2 regions of the Roseateles sp. P2_H4 genome follow, and region 1 is predicted to be linked to the other one. Evidence: predicted binding sites of a transcription regulator. Region 1 holds the regulator's gene; the other holds the start of a gene.
What was found. Region 1 encodes NrdR, which represses ribonucleotide reductase genes. Its sites were predicted from a motif close to CACNANATNTNGTG; they were not measured.
Positions count from the first base shown of each region.

Region 2: AC1DW3_RS08095 (ribonucleoside-diphosphate reductase subunit alpha) is a predicted target of NrdR. The motif match lies at 4,252-4,265, and genes of this name have one in related genera.

Region 1 covers NZ_JBFUFR010000006.1:6,713-14,478, reverse strand. The annotation lists gene AC1DW3_RS06145 (pilus assembly FimT family protein) at 1-519, opposite strand, end outside; gene AC1DW3_RS06140 (type IV pilin protein) at 522-995, opposite strand; gene AC1DW3_RS06135 (GspH/FimT family pseudopilin) at 1,095-1,646, opposite strand; gene nrdR (transcriptional regulator NrdR) at 1,792-2,235, opposite strand; gene glyA (serine hydroxymethyltransferase) at 2,247-3,500, opposite strand; ZMP/ZTP riboswitch at 3,559-3,669, opposite strand; gene AC1DW3_RS06120 (lytic transglycosylase domain-containing protein) at 3,757-4,605, opposite strand; gene ubiD (4-hydroxy-3-polyprenylbenzoate decarboxylase) at 4,827-6,365, shown strand; gene AC1DW3_RS06110 (YdcF family protein) at 6,518-7,306, opposite strand; gene AC1DW3_RS06105 (DUF748 domain-containing protein) at 7,344-7,766, shown strand, end outside.
Region 2 covers NZ_JBFUFR010000008.1:18,568-26,333, reverse strand. The annotation lists gene AC1DW3_RS08115 (cytochrome C assembly family protein) at 1-643, shown strand, start outside; gene AC1DW3_RS08110 (PP0621 family protein) at 640-882, shown strand; gene AC1DW3_RS08105 (sensor histidine kinase) at 885-2,567, shown strand; gene AC1DW3_RS08100 (sigma-54-dependent transcriptional regulator) at 2,564-4,015, shown strand; gene AC1DW3_RS08095 (ribonucleoside-diphosphate reductase subunit alpha) at 4,498-7,404, shown strand; gene AC1DW3_RS08090 (ribonucleotide-diphosphate reductase subunit beta) at 7,563-7,766, shown strand, end outside.

The DNA of each region.
Region 1 (7,766 bases):
GACCTCGACGCGCAGCGTGTAACCCTTCTTCAGGCCCGCCACGTCGACATGAAAATCGCTCATGCCCACGGTGTTCTGGTCGCGTGTGAATCTGATGTAGTTGCTCGCGCCCAGCGGCCAGGTGGCAATGGCGTCGAACTGCACATGCTTCCTGGGCAGCTGGAACAGGCGCAACACCCTCGAGGAAGTGCCGTCGCAGACATTGGCTGGCGCAGCGGTGCAGTCGCAGATGTTCAGGCCCGCGGTGGTCACGACCGCGGCGCAGCTCATGCCCGCGTTCGCACCCGGGTCGAATCGCACGATGAGCAGCGAATTGGTCGCGTTCGTTTCGGCCTTCGCGTACGTCAGGATGCCCGCCACTTCCTCGGCAGCGGCCGTGACGCGGCGCTTTTCCAGCAGGTCGGCCATGGACGGCACGGCCATGGCCAGCACGACGCCCAGGATGCCGAGGCTGACCATGATTTCGATCAGCGTCAGGCCGAGGATGCGGGCCTTGAGGGCATGAAGGTGTTTCTTCATGGCTATCGAGGCCAGCATTCGTTGGTGGTGACGCGATCCGAGCCACTGTTGCTGGGATCGCCCGTCGCCGAATAGACGGGCGTGGCGCCCACCAGCGTCACCGTCAGCGTCTTGCAGGTCACGTCCTTGGCCTGCTTGCTGCCGACGACGGGGGTCGCCGTTGCGGCATAGCCGGTGTCATAGGTTCCACCTGCGCCGACGCCTGCCAAGCTGATGGTGTACAGGGGCGTGATGTCCGAGACAGTCACCCCCAGCGCGGCCAGTGTGGATGCATAGGTGGCGGAATTGCCGCGGAAGCGCTCCTGCGCCTGCATGACGGCCGTGAGGGCCGAGATGGCGTCGGCGCGGCGGCCACGCTGCATCTGGGAGGTGTAGGCGGGGTAGGCGATCGCCGCGACGATGCCGGCGATGGCGAGCGCGACCATCAGCTCGATCAGGGTGAAGCCTTGGCTTCGCGAACGGGGGCAGGTGCGCATGGCCCGATTTTCGGCAGTACGTCACGACGATCAGTAACATTTCTGCCGCTCGTCTGCCGAGTTGTGCCGCTGGTCGGCAGCCACCACGAACAAGGGGGCTCAAGCGCAGCTGGGCATGCCGCTGACTTTTTCAGCGCCCACGTAGCAGCTGCGCACGCGGCCGGTGATGGCCACGACCTGACGGATGACCTGGCCGCCGTTCAGGCTGAGGTCGATGCTGCCGGTCTGGGTGACCAGACCCTGCTGGTGCTGGAACTGCAGCGTCTCGGCATTGCTGGAGAGGCGCACCGGCTGGCTCGCCGGCAGCCACTCGGTCTTGATGACGGCGCTGCTGGTCTTCCTGCAGACGGCCTTGCCGCCGGTGCAATCGCAGTCGTCCTTGGCGCCGATGTAGACCACGTAGCAGGCATTGGCCCCCTTGCCGCTGATACGGAAGAAGACCGATTCGCTCAGGCGGGCAGATTCGCTGCGGGCCAGGCGCAGGTCGCTGGCCAGGGTGTCGGCGCTGACGCGCAGTTGCTGCTGCTGGCGCAGCGTGCCCATCGCGGGCACCGCCTGGCCGACCAGGGCGGCGCAGATGCCGACGCTGGCGCACAGCTCGACGAGGGTGAAACCACGGCTTTGACGGCGGGTGTTGGCGGTGCGGTTCATGTCGGCTCCCTGGGTTCGTTGCGAATGAACGAACTCTAGAAAGCGCGGACCGTGACGTCTTTCCTCCTTTGGGCGGAGCGACGGGGGAGGGCGGCGGTGCCATCCCCCCAGCGCCCCTCCAAAGGGGGATAGGGTCAACCCTGGGTCAGATCTCGCGGATCAGTTGGCGGAACTCGTCCACGTCCTCGAAGCTGCGGTAGACCGAAGCGAAGCGCACATAGGCGACCTTGTCGATGCGCTTGAGCTCGCGCATCAGCAACTCGCCCAGGCGCGTGGATGCAATCTCGCGCGCGCCGCTGGCGAGCAGCTTTTCCTCGATGCGAGTGATGGCCGCATCGATCTGCTCGACGCTGACCGGCCGCTTGCGCAGGGCCAGCTGCATGGAGGCGCGCAGCTTGGCCGCATCGAAATCGGCGCGCCGCCCATCCTTCTTGACGACCGAGGGCATGGCGATGTCGGCCCGCTCATAGGTCGTGAAACGCTTGTCGCAGGACAGGCAGCGGCGCCGGCGCCGGACGACGTCGCCCTCATCCGACTCCCGGGTCTCGGCGACCTGGGTTTCGGTGTGAGAGCAGAACGGGCAGCGCATGGCAGGCCTGCTTAACCGCGATACACCGGGAAGGCGGCCGTCAGCTTGGCGACCTTCTCGCGCACGGCGGCGAGGTTGGCCTCGTCGTGGGGCTTGTCCAGCACGTCGGCGATCAGGTGGGCCGTGGCGCGCACCTGTTCTTCCTTGAAGCCGCGCGTCGTCATGGCCGGCGTGCCCAGGCGGATGCCGCTGGTGACCATGGGCTTTTGCGGGTCGTTGGGGATGCCGTTCTTGTTGCAGGTCATGTGGGCGGCGCCCAGGATGGCCTCGGCTTCCTTGCCGGTCAGGTTCTTGGGGCGCAGGTCCACCAGCATGACGTGGCTTTCGGTGCCGCCGGAGACGATGCGCAGGCCGCGCTCGATCAGCGTGTCGGCCAGCACCTTGGCGTTCTTGACGACCTGCTCCTGGTAGGCCTTGAACTCGGGCGTCAGCGCTTCCTTGAAGGCCACGGCCTTGCCGGCGATGACGTGCATCAGCGGGCCGCCCTGGATGCCGGGGAAGATGGCCGAGTTGATCTTCTTGGCGATCGCCTCGTCGTTCGTCAGGATGATGCCGCCGCGCGGACCGCGCAGGCTCTTGTGCGTGGTGGACGTGACGACGTCGGCGTGCGGCAGCGGGTTCGGGTAGACGCCCGCGGCGATCAGGCCGGCGTAGTGGGCCATGTCGACCATGAAGTAGGCGCCGATCTCCTTGGCGATCTTGCCGAAGCGCTCGAAGTCGATGCGCAGGGAGTAGGCGGACGCACCGGCGATGATGAGCTTGGGCTTCTTCTCGCGCGCCAGGGCTTCCATGGCGTCGTAGTCGATCGCCTCATTGGCGTCCAGGCCGTAGCTGATGACGTTGAACCACTTGCCGCTCATGTTCAGCGCCATGCCGTGGGTCAGGTGGCCGCCTTCGGCCAGGCTCATGCCCATGATGGTATCGCCGGGCTGCAGCAGCGCGAAGAAGGCGCCCTGGTTGGCCTGCGAGCCCGAGTTGGCCTGCACGTTGGCGTATTCGGCGCCGAACAAGGCTTTGAGGCGGTCGATGGCGAGCTGCTCGACGACGTCGACGTACTCGCAGCCACCGTAGTAGCGCTTGCCGGGGTAGCCCTCGGCGTACTTGTTCGTGAGCTGGCTGCCCTGGGCCTGCATGACGGCCGGCGAGGTGTAGTTCTCGCTGGCGATCAGCTCGATATGGTCTTCCTGGCGGCGGTTCTCGTTCTGGACGGCGGTCCAGATCTCGGGGTCAACCAGGGCGAGGGTGGAGGTGTTGCGGTCAAACATGGCTGGTGTTCCGAAGGTCAGGCGGTCAATCCCAGGCGATCACGGCAGGCGTGATGTCCAAGGCTGCCCAGGCGAACGGCTGATAGCGGTTGAAAACCGCCTCACGCTCCCCGGTGGTGGCCCACCTCAGGTCAGCTCGTGACCCTGATCGCCAGTCGCGTGAACACCCAGTGTATGTCAGCGGCGCGCGGCCGTCCGGAGCCGCTGACGCACCCGCTCGGGGGGCAGCTCGCAAAGCGAGCATGGGGCCGCGTTTCTAGCGCAGCAGGGCTACTTGAGCAGAATCGCCACCCGTAGGGGCCGATGCAGCTTCGCGCAGCGGGCGCACCGTCGTCATGGTCGGCACGGTACGGCCGGCGGCGACGGCCTTCAGCAGGTCGTGCTCCGCCAGCACGCGGGCCGTGTAGCCCGTGTCTTCTGCGAGATTGGCGCCGCCGACGTAGAAGCGCAGGCCGTCCTCCAGGCTGCCGGCCCGCTGGATGCATTCCTTCAGCACCTGCACGCCGACGCGCAGATTCGTCACCGGGTCGAAAGCGGCGTGCGTGCCACCGAAGGCTTCGTATTTGTCGTCATGCACCCGGGTCATGACCTGCATGAGCCCTTGGGCGCCGACGGCGCTCTGGGCAAAAGGGTTGAAGCGCGACTCGATGGCCATGATGGCCAGGATCAGCGTCGGCTCGACCTTGGCGCGCTGGCCCACGGCCCAGGCTTCCTGCACGAGGCGGCTGATGGGCTCCGGCGCCACGCTGTAGCGGCGTGCCAGCCAATGGGCGACGGCCGCTTGCTGGCGGCTCAGTTCGCGCGGGTCGGTGGCGGTGGCGCGGGCGATGGCATCCGGCTCAGCGGCCGCGAACAGCGTGTTGCCCTCGGCTTCTGCGCGAGCTTCCTGGCGGGCGTTCAGCCAGCCCAGCGTGGCGGATTCCAGCTTCTCGCGCAGGCCTGCCTGGCTCGTGAACACCAGCAGCACCGACACCACGGCCAGCCCCAGCAGGGCCAGCGTGTTGTGGCTGACCACGAGCAGGCCGTTGCCGATGTCCTGAACGAACAGCGACGCCGAATCCCGCGTGTGGCGAGCCAGGCTGAACAGGTCTTGACGTGTCGTCATGCGACTCCTTGTGTCGTGGCCCGCCTCAGGCTGCCTCAGTTAGCGGGGCGGTCTGGGTGGGGCGACGGTGATAATTTCCCGGCCTATTGCTTTGGTCTGTGGCATCTGTGTGCCCGGAGGACCCGGCCGGTTGGGTTTCAGTAAAAACCCGAAGCGGCGAATTTTACGAGTCGAAGATAACCAGTCAAGGTTGTTTGGACTATTCAAAACTACTTTTGGTTATGAAATACAGCGATCTGAGGGACTTCATGACCGGCCTGGAAGGCCTCGGAGAGCTCAAGCGCGTGCGCGAAAAAGTCTCGCCGGTACTGGAGATGACGGCCCTCAGCGACCGCGTGCTGCGGGCCGGTGGGCCGGCCCTGTTGTTCGAGGCGCCGACGGGCCATTCCACCCCCGCCTTGACCAATCTTTTCGGGACAACGCGTCGCGTCGCACTCGGCATGGGCGCTGAGTCTCTGGCCGATCTGAGGGATGTCGGCCGGGTGCTGGCCAGCCTCAAGGAGCCGGATCCGCCCAAGGGCTTGAAGGACGCCGGCAAGCTGCTCCAGATGGCCAAGGCGCTGTGGGACATGAAGCCGGCCGTGCAGCGCCGCGCGCCCTGCCAGGAAGAGATCTTCGAGGGCGGCGACATCGACCTCGGTCGCCTGCCCATCCAGACCTGCTGGCCGGACGACGCAGCCCCCCTGATCACGTGGGGTCTGGTCATCACCCGGGGCCCGACACGGACCCGCCAGAACCTCGGCATCTACCGCCAGCAGCTGATTTCGCCCCGCCAGGTCATCATGCGCTGGCTGGCGCACCGTGGTGGTGCGCTGGATTTCAGAGACTTCTCTCTAGCCCATCCCGGCGAGCCGTTCCCGATCGCCGTGGCCCTGGGCGCCGACCCGGCCACCATCCTCGGTGCCGTCACGCCGGTGCCGGATTCGCTGTCCGAATACCAGTTCGCCGGCCTGCTGCGGGGTTCGCGCACGGAGCTCGTCAACACCGGCGTCGGCAAGAACCAGCCGCTGCAGGCGCCGGCCTCGGCCGAGATCGTGCTGGAAGGCCACATCCCCATCGCCGCGCCCGGCTACACCGGCGTCAGCGAGCACGGCGTGCCGCTGAAGGAGAAGGGCGGCTATCTGCACGCGCTGGAGGGGCCGTTCGGCGACCACACCGGCTATTACAACGAGCAGGACTGGTTCCCCGTCTTCGAGATCACGCGCCAGACCCAGCGCAAGAATCCGATCTACCACTCGACCTATACGGGCAAGCCACCCGACGAGCCGGCCATCCTCGGCGTGGCCCTCAACGAGGTCTTCGTGCCCATACTGCAGAAGCAGTTTCCGGAGATCGTCGACTTCTACCTGCCGCCCGAGGGTTGCAGCTACCGCATGGCCGTGGTCTCGATCAAGAAGGCCTACCCGGGACACGCCAAGCGGCTGATGTTCGGCATCTGGAGCTTTTTGCGCCAGTTCATGTACACCAAGTTCATCGTCGTCGTGGACGACGACATCGACACGCGCAACTGGCAGGAGGTGATCTGGGCCATCACCACCCGCATGGACCCGGTGCGCGACACCACGCTGGTGGACAACACCCCCATCGACTACCTTGACTTCGCCTCACCCGTCAGCGGCCTGGGCGGCAAGATGGGGTTGGATGCCACCAACAAATGGCCTGGGGAAACCAGCCGCGAATGGGGCCGTGGCATCAGCCTGCCGCCCGAGGTCACAAAGCGTGCCGAGGCGCTATTCGGGCAACTCTTCTTGAAGCCCTGACAGCGCTCGCCTACTGTTGGAATGCCTTTTCAGGCACAACCTCTGGCGCAATCCCTTGCGCGCCAGGAGCCCTTCGGCAAATCGCCGTGGAGCCCCAAGGTGGCATAGCCACCCACCCCGCCCGGCCTTAAAGCCCGGCGGGGTTTCTATTTCTAACGTCCTGCCCACCAGGCCAGCGTTTCGTAGGCGACGTAGCGCACTCGGGCGAAGCCTTCTACCGACGGGCACCAGTCGTCGAAGCTGCTCAGCGCATCGTCGCGCAGGCCCACGGGGGCCGGCAGCAGCTGGATGCCCAGTGGCGCGGCCTCGGCCTCGAAGGCGCGCATGGCGCGACGCATATGGGCGTCATGCGTGACCAGCACGATCTGCTTCACGCCCGCCTTCGCCAGCAAGGGCAGGGTCTGGGCGGCGTTCTCTCGTGTGTCACGTGAACTGGCCTCCGTCCAGCGCAGCGCCAGGCCATAGTCCTGTGCCGCGACGCGGCCGACGATCGCGGCCTCGGGCTGGCGCAGCTCCGTTGCCGTCCAGCCGATGCCGCCGGAGAAGGCCAGCGGCCAGCCGCTGCGCCGGGCGACCCAGACGCCATAGGCCAGGCGTTCGGCGGTGATCCGCGTCGGTATGCCGGCGTCGAACTCCGGGGCATGATGCCTCACGCCGCCGCCCAGCACGAGCACGGCGCCGTCGGTGTGGCCGCGCAGCGCGTTGACCTGGGTCGGTGCCAGTGCCGCAGGCTGGCCGACGGCCCGGCTCAGCAGTTCGCCGACCGCCTCGGTGGCCGACAGCCAGACACCCGCCAGCGCCAGGCCCAGCAGCAGCCCGCCGAAGCGCCGCCCACGCCTGAGCCGCCAGCCGCCCCAGACGGCCAGCAACAGCATCGGTGCAGGCGGCAGCGCGGCGGCCAGCAGCAGCGCCTTGAAACCCGGATAGTCGAGGGAGATCACCCGAGGCATCTTCGCCGACATCAATAATGCTTTTGCCGTGACGACCACCTTTCCCACCCCCCGCTCGCCCGCCCGCATCGCCCGAATCGGCCTTCTGACCGTTGCCGCCCTGTCGGCCGGGGCCACCCTGCTGCTGCTGATCGTGACGCTGGCGCTGCCGGGCTGGGTCACCGGCCGCGGCGCGGCGCTGGCGAGCGAGGCCCTGGGCCGGCCCGTCAGCATCGAAGAGGCCAGCTTCCAGCCCTGGCGCCTGGCCCTCATCGTCGAAGGCCTGAGCATCGGGGGCGCTGCGCCCCAGCAGCCGCCGCTGTTCAAGCTGCAGAAAATGGACGCGGCCCTGTCGCTGCGCTCCCTGCTGCGCGGCCGTGCCGTCATCGAATCGCTGTCCCTGACCCGGCCCGAGCTGCGCGTCGCCCGCGTGGCCGAGGGCCGCTATGACATCGACGACCTGATCCAGCGC
Region 2 (7,766 bases), on a different contig from region 1:
CTACGGCCTGGCCGAGCCGGGTGCGCGCTTCGGCTTCGCGCCGGCGCTGTCGATGACGACCTGGCTGGTGCTGACGGTCTATCTGGTCGAAAGCCGTTTTCTGCCGCTGCACAGCGTGCGCCGCGTGCTGGCCTGGCTGGCGGCGGCTGCCGTGCTGCTGGCCTGGGGCTTCCCGGGCGAAAGCCGGCCGACGGCCGCCTCGCCCTGGGCGCCGCTGCATTGGGTGCTGGGCTTGGCGTCCTATGGCCTCTTCGGCGTGGCGGTGCTGCACGCGGCGCTGATGAACCGCGCCGAATCCCAGCTGCGCCGCAAGCAGTCGACACCGGCCGGCCTGCCGCTGCTGCGGCTGGAACGGCTGACCTTCCAGTTCGTGGCCGCCGGCGTCGGCGTGCTGTCGCTGGCCATCGTGCTGGGCTGGTGGTTCACGCCGCATTGGCGCTGGGACCACAAGAACCTGCTCGCCGTGCTGGGTTGGCTGGTACTGACCGGCCTGCTCGTCGGCCGGCGCATCTATGGCTGGCGCGGCCGGCGCGCGACGCGTTGGCTCTATGCCGGCGCCGCCCTGCTGCTGCTGTCCTATGCCGGCTCGCGTTTCGTGCTGGAGGTCATCCTGCAACGCGGTGTCAACGGAGGCGGCGCATGAAGTACCTGCTGCTGCTGGTCGGACTGGCCGTGCTTTTCTTCGTGCTGGGTGTCAGGCGCGCCAAGCCGCGCGAGCCCGAGGCGAGCCAACCCCAGCCGCCCGCACCGCCCCGCCCCATGCTGCGTTGCGCCGAATGCGGCATGCACCTGCCGGCCGATGAGGCCCTGCCGGGCAAGGGCGGCGTGTTTTGCAGCGCGGGCCACCGCAGCAGCTTCGAGGCCCGCCAGGGCCAGGCCTGAAGGTGGCCGGCGCGGGGAGCTGGTTCGTCGAACAGCCGCCGGCGGAGCCGCCGGTCGAGGCCAGTGCTTCGTTCGAACGCCTCTACCGGGCCTTCCTGTCGGCGCGGGCCGCCCTGGGCCTGGCTTTGGTGGCGGCGCAAATGATCTCCGCCATTCTGGGGACGACACCGGCGCGCTCGACGCTGGCGCTCAGCGTCTCCTATGCACTGGCGGCGCTGGCGCTCTGGCTGCTGCCGCAGTTGCGGCGCGGGGCTTCCGCACGCAGCCTCGCGCGCATCAGCAGCCCCCATTGGTGGAGTGCCATCGGCGTGGACCTGATCCTGTTTGGCGCGCTGCATGCGCTGGACCCGAGCGGCGTGAACTACGGCGCCTTGTTCGTCATGCCGGTGCTGATGGCGGCCGTGCTGAGCCCGCGGTTGCTGGCGCTGGCGACGGCCGCGATCGCGACGCTGGGCCTGCTGGCTGCGGCGGGTTGGTCGCTGCTGTCGGGCAACGATGTGGGCTTGAAGACGACGCAGGCCGGTCTGGTGGGGGGCGGCCTGTTCGCCGTCAGCCTGCTGGCCAGCGAGCTCAGCGCCCGCCTGGCCCGCGAGGAAAGGGCCGCGCGCGGCAGCCTCGCGCTGGCGCGCCAGCAGGAGCAACTGAACCGCCTCGTCATCGACGAGATGCAGGAGGGCGTCCTCGTCGTCGATCGGCGCGGCCGCGTGCGCGCGATGAACCCGGCGGCGCGCGTCCTGCTGGGCGCCGCCAGTGGCGAGCTGAGCTGGCAGCTGCGCGGCCGGGCCGACTGGCAGCCGCTGGTGCTGGCCCTGGAGCAGGCTCACGGCAGCAGCGCTGGCGAGGCGGGCGCGGAGGTCGACGTGGCGCTCGCGCTGGACAACGGCGCCGCGCGCAGCCTGCGCCTGCGGCTGCGCTTCACGCGCCAGCGCGAGGGCAGCGAGGAGCTGTGCGTGCTCTTCGTCGAGGACAACCGCGAGCTGCTGGCGCGCACCCGCCAGGAGAAGCTGGCCGCCATGGGCCGGGTGTCGGCGGGCATTGCGCACGAGATCCGCAACCCGCTGGCGGCAATAGCGCAGGCGAATGCCTTGCTGGCCGAGGACGTGGCCGGCGGCCGCGCGGAGCAGCTGACCAAGATGGTGGCTTCCAATGTGCAGCGGCTCAAGCGCCTGGTCGATGACGTCAGCGAACTGGCTCCCGGCATGCAGCCCGACACCCAGCCGCTGGACGTCAGCATGCTGGTGAAGGAGGCCTGCGAGGACTGGGTGCGCGTCAATGGCGTCGAGCCCGGCGCCGGGAGCCGCTTCCAGCTGCACATCGCCGCGCCGGGCCTGGTGGGCCTGTTCGACGCCGAGCATCTGCGTCGCGTCCTCGTCAACCTGCTGGACAACGCGCATCGCCATGCCGAACCGGGCGCGGGTGCCATCCAGGCAAGCCTGGAGCGCCACGGCGATGCGCTGGACCTGCTCGTGCGCAGCGCGGGCCCGCCGGTGCCGCACGAGATCGAGCGCCATCTGTTCGAGCCTTTCTTCTCGACCCGCAGCCGCGGTTCGGGCCTGGGCCTCTATATTTGTCGTGAGCTGTGCGAGCGTCATGGTGCCCGCATCGACTACCGCCGCGCCACCGAGGCGGCGGCCAACGAGTTCCGCGTTCGACTGCGCACGCCCTCATCCGCATCCCCTGCATGACTACTGCTTCGCCCCCGCGCCTGCTGGTCGTTGACGACGAGCCCGATCTGCGCACGCTCTACGAGCTGACGCTGCTGCGCGAAGGCTATGAGATCGACAGCGCTGGCACGGTGGCCGAGGCGCTCGCGCATCTGCAGGCCGGGACCTACAGCGCCGTCATCACCGACATGAAGCTGCCCGACGGCTCGGGCCTGGCGTTGCTGCGCTGGCTGGAGCAGGCGGGCCGGCCGGAGAAGGCCATCGTCATCACCGCCTTCGGCTCGGCCGAGAACGCCGTGGAGGCCTTGAAGGCCGGCGCCTACGACTATCTGACCAAGCCGGTGGACCTGCGCCAGTTCCGCCTCGTCGTCGGATCGGCCCTGGGCCGCGTGGCGCCCGAGCCGGCGCCGGCGGCGGCACAAGAGAAGGACGTGGCGACGCCCGCGTCGGCCTTGCGCCTGGTCGGCGAATCACCCGCCATCCGCGCGGTGCGGTCGCTGATCGACAAGGTGGCGCGCAGCATGGCGCCGGTGCTGGTACAGGGCGAGTCCGGCACCGGCAAGGAGCTGGTGGCGCGCGCCATCCACGACCACGGCGTGCGGGCTGACGCGCGCTTTGTCGCTGTCAACTGCGGCGCCATTCCCGAGAATCTGCTGGAGGCCGAGTTCTTCGGCTACCGCAAGGGCGCCTTCACCGGTGCCAACGAGGACCGCGAGGGTTTTTTCCAGGCGGCCGACGGCGGCACGCTTTTCCTCGACGAGATTGGCGACCTGCCGCTGGCCATGCAGAGCAAGCTGCTGCGCGTCATCCAGGAGCGTTCGGTGCGACCGGTCGGCGCCACCGCCGAGACGCCGATCAATGTGCGCATCCTCAGCGCGACGCACAAGGACCTGTCCGCCGAGGTCGCGGCGGGCCGCTTCCGCCAGGACTTGTTCTACCGCCTCAATGTCATCCAGATCCGCGTGCCGCCGCTGCGCGAGCGGCTGGAGGACCTGGGCCTGATCAGCACCCGGGTGCTGACGCGCATCGCCCAGGACGCTGGTGTCTCGCCGGCGCCGCGGCTGACGGCGGGCGCGCTGCAGACCTTGTCGCGCTATGCCTTCCCCGGCAATGTGCGCGAACTGGAGAACCTGCTGCACCGCGCGCTGGCGCTGGCCGGCGGTGAGTGGATAGACGCCGACGATCTCGGCCTGCCCGACACCCTGCTCGATGAAGGCCGCAGCGAGTCGCAGTTCGCCGCCCTGGACCTCCCCATCGAGGCAGCGCCCGTCGTCGAGGGCGTGTCCCTGCCCGAGGAGCTGCCATCGGACCTGGCGCGCTATCTCGACGAGGTCGAGCGCGCCATCCTGCTGCGGGCTTTGGAGCTGCACCGCTTCAACCGCACGGCGGCGGCGGCCAGCCTCGGGCTGTCGCTGCGCCAGATCCGCTACCGCATGGCGCGGTTGGCGATCTCGGCGGGTGACAGTTGAACGAAAAACCTTCTCGGGATTTGCCCTGCTTGAATCTGCAGCGTGGCTGTCGGGTGCTTGTCCGGGCCTAGCGTTGGCGCGGCTTTGCGGGCCGCTTCGACCCGCCAGCCCAGTGTTGATGCGGGTTGTCGGCCATGAGCCCCGATCTGATCGGACAAAGGCGCGCGCCGGGCATTTTTCCAGCGGAATCACGCCCAGGGTTTGACACTAGGGGTAGTGCTTGAGGGGTCTTCGGCCCATAGATATAGTGTCCCTTCGTGATATCCTGCTAACCCAGTCGACCCCATGACCTTCCCCTCGGATTTGCTGTTTGCAGTGGCTTGGCCACCGCAGCAAAGCGCCCGAGGCCCAAGCCGGAACACCGGCCTGGCAATGGACCGGCAGGGACGAAACACCCCACTGAAGCTACGCACCATGCGCTGGCCCGACCTCCGGGTTGCTGCCGCGCATTTGCCCGTCATTTCTCGATAAAGGATCTCCTCATGCTGCATGAAGCCGCCACGGGTCAGGCCCAAGCCATTCCCGCTGCACCGGTCGCGTTTGGATCCGACGCGTCCGCTCCCAGCGCCCCCACGCTGACGACCTACCAGGCCTACCAGATCATTCGCCGCAACGGTGCCGTGGTCTCGTTCGAGCCGAGCAAGATCGCCGTCGCGCTGATGAAGGCCTTCCTGGCCGTGCACGGCACCAGCGGTGCAGCCTCGGCCAGCGTGCGCGAGACGGTGGAGCAGCTGACCCAGAACGTCGTGCGCGCCCTGCTGCGTTCGCGTCCGAGCGGCGGCACCTTCCATATTGAAGATGTGCAGGACCAGGTTGAACTGGGCCTGATGCGCAGCAGCAACCACGAAGTCGCCCGCGCCTATGTGCTGTATCGCGAGCGCCGCACCCAGGAGCGTGCCGCCCAGGGCGAGGCCACGCGYGCGGCCGAGCCGSAGCTGATGGTGGTGGACGGCGGCGAGCGTCGTCCGCTGGACCTCGGCCAGCTGAAGTCGCTGATCGTCTCCGCCTGCGAGAACCTCGGCGCCGACGTCAAGCCCGACCCCGTGCTGGCCGAGACCATGCGCAATCTGTACGACGGCGTCGCGATCGACGAGGTCTACAAGGCCGCCATCCTGGCCGCCCGCACGCTGATCGAGAAGGACCCCGGCTACAGCCGCGCCACCGCCCGCCTGCTGCTGCACACCATCCGCCGCGAGATCATCGGCGGCGAGGTGCTGCAGGGCGAGATGGCCCAGCGCTATGCCGAGTACTTCCCCGGCTATATCAAGAAGGGCATCAAGGCCGAGCTGCTGGACGAGAAGCTCGGCCAGTACGACCTGGCCAAGCTGGGCGCCGCGCTGAAGGCCGAACGCGACCTGCAGTTCGACTACCTCGGCCTGCAGACGCTGTACGACCGCTACTTCCTGCACATCGAAGACCAGCGCATCGAGATGCCGCAGGCCTTCTTCATGCGCGTGGCCATGGGCCTGGCGCTGGGCGAGATCGACCGCGAAGCGCGCGCCATCGAGTTCTACGAAGTGCTGTCGAGCTTCGACTTCATGTCGAGCACGCCCACCCTCTTCAACGCCGGCACGCGCCGCTCGCAGTTGTCGAGCTGCTACCTGACGACGGTCAGCGATGACCTCGACGGCATCTACGAGGCCCTGAAGGAGAACGCGCTGCTGAGCAAGTTTGCCGGTGGCCTGGGCAACGACTGGACGCCGGTGCGTGCGCTCGGCTCGCACATCAAGGGCACCAACGGCAAGTCGCAAGGCGTCGTCCCCTTCCTGAAGGTCGTCAACGACACGGCCGTCGCCGTGAACCAGGGCGGCAAGCGCAAGGGCGCCGTCTGCGCCTACCTGGAAACCTGGCACCTCGACATCGAAGAGTTCCTGGACCTGCGCAAGAACACCGGCGACGACCGCCGCCGCACCCACGACATGAACACGGCGAACTGGATTCCCGACCTGTTCATGAAGCGTGTCCTCGAAGGCGGCGACTGGACGCTGTTCAGCCCCTCCACCTGCCCGGACCTGCATGACCTGTTCGGCAAGCCCTTCGAAGTGGCCTACACGGCCTACGAGGCCAAGGCCGACCGCGGCGAGATCAAGCTCTTCAAGCGCATGCCGGCCAAGGACCTGTGGCGCAAGATGCTGTCGATGCTGTTCGAGACGGGCCACCCCTGGATCACGTTCAAGGACGCCTGCAATGTGCGCAGCCCGCAGCAGCATGTCGGCGTCGTGCACTCCAGCAACCTGTGCACCGAGATCACGCTGAACACCAACGACAGCGAGATCGCCGTCTGCAACCTCGGCTCCGTCAACCTGGCCCAGCACATCAAGGATGGCGCCATCGACCAGGTCAAGATGAAGAAGACGGTGCGCACGGCCATGCGCATGCTCGACAACGTCATCGACATCAACTACTACGCCGTCAAGAAGGCCCGCGACTCCAACCTGCGCCACCGTCCGGTCGGCCTGGGCATCATGGGCTTCCAGGACGCGCTGTATCAACTGCGCACGCCCTACGCCAGCCACGCTGCCGTCGAGTTCGCCGACCGCTCGATGGAAGCCGTCTGCTACCACGCCTACTGGGCCTCGACCGAGATGGCCGAAGAGCGCGGCCGCTATTCCTCGTACAAGGGCTCGCTGTGGGACCGCGGCATCCTGCCGATCGACTCGCTCGACCTGCTGGCCGAAGCCCGCGGCGGCTACGTCGACGTGGACCGCTCGACGACGCTGGACTGGGATTCGCTGCGCGGCCGCATCGCCACCTTCGGCATGCGCAACAGCAACTGCATCGCCATCGCGCCGACGGCCACCATCTCCAACATCATTGGCGTCGACGCGTCGATCGAACCCTGCTTCGGCAATCTGTCGGTCAAGTCCAACCTGTCCGGCGAGTTCACCGTCATCAACGAATCGCTGGTGCGTGACCTGAAGGCCCTGGGCCTGTGGGACGACGTGATGGTCATGGACCTCAAGCACTTCGACGGCTCGCTGCGCCGCATCGACCGCGTGCCCGAGGACATCAAGGCGCTGTACGCGACGGCCTTCGAGGTCGACACCGTGTGGCTGATCGAAGCCGGCTCGCGCCGCCAGAAGTGGATCGACCAGGCGCAGAGCCTGAACATCTACATGGCCGGCGCATCGGGCAAGAAGCTCGACGAGACCTACAAGCTGGCGTGGCAGCGCGGCCTGAAGACGACCTACTACCTGCGCACCATCAGCGCGACACAGGCCGAGAAGAGCACGGTCACGCGCTCGGGCCAGCTCAACTCGGTGTCGTCCAGCGCGGCGCCGGTGATGGCTGCTGCGGCTGCACCGATCGCTGTCGTCGAGCCCGAACTGCCGGCCACCGACATGAAGTTCTGCGCCATCGACGACCCCGGCTGCGAGGCCTGCCAGTAAGTCGAAGTGGAGGTGTGTACTTGTATAGACAAGTGCGCACCTCCTGTTTTCGATGCCCACGCGCAACAAACTTTGCGCGAATGATGCAAATAGCCGCAGCTAGTTCTTGTTGATTTGCACAAGCACTGCCGATAATTAGAAGTGATAGGAAGCACACCATGCTGGATTGGGACGAAGACCTGAAGTCCACTGATACCCACACCGCGAAGCCTCTCGCGGCCATGCCTTCGGCGACAGCGTCGCGCGAAGCCGCCAGCATCTCCATCCCCGCTCCCCAGCTGTCCGGTGAACCCACGACCGCGCGTCGCGTGCGTGCCGCCGACAAGCGCATCATCAACGGCCAGACCGACGTCAACCAGTTG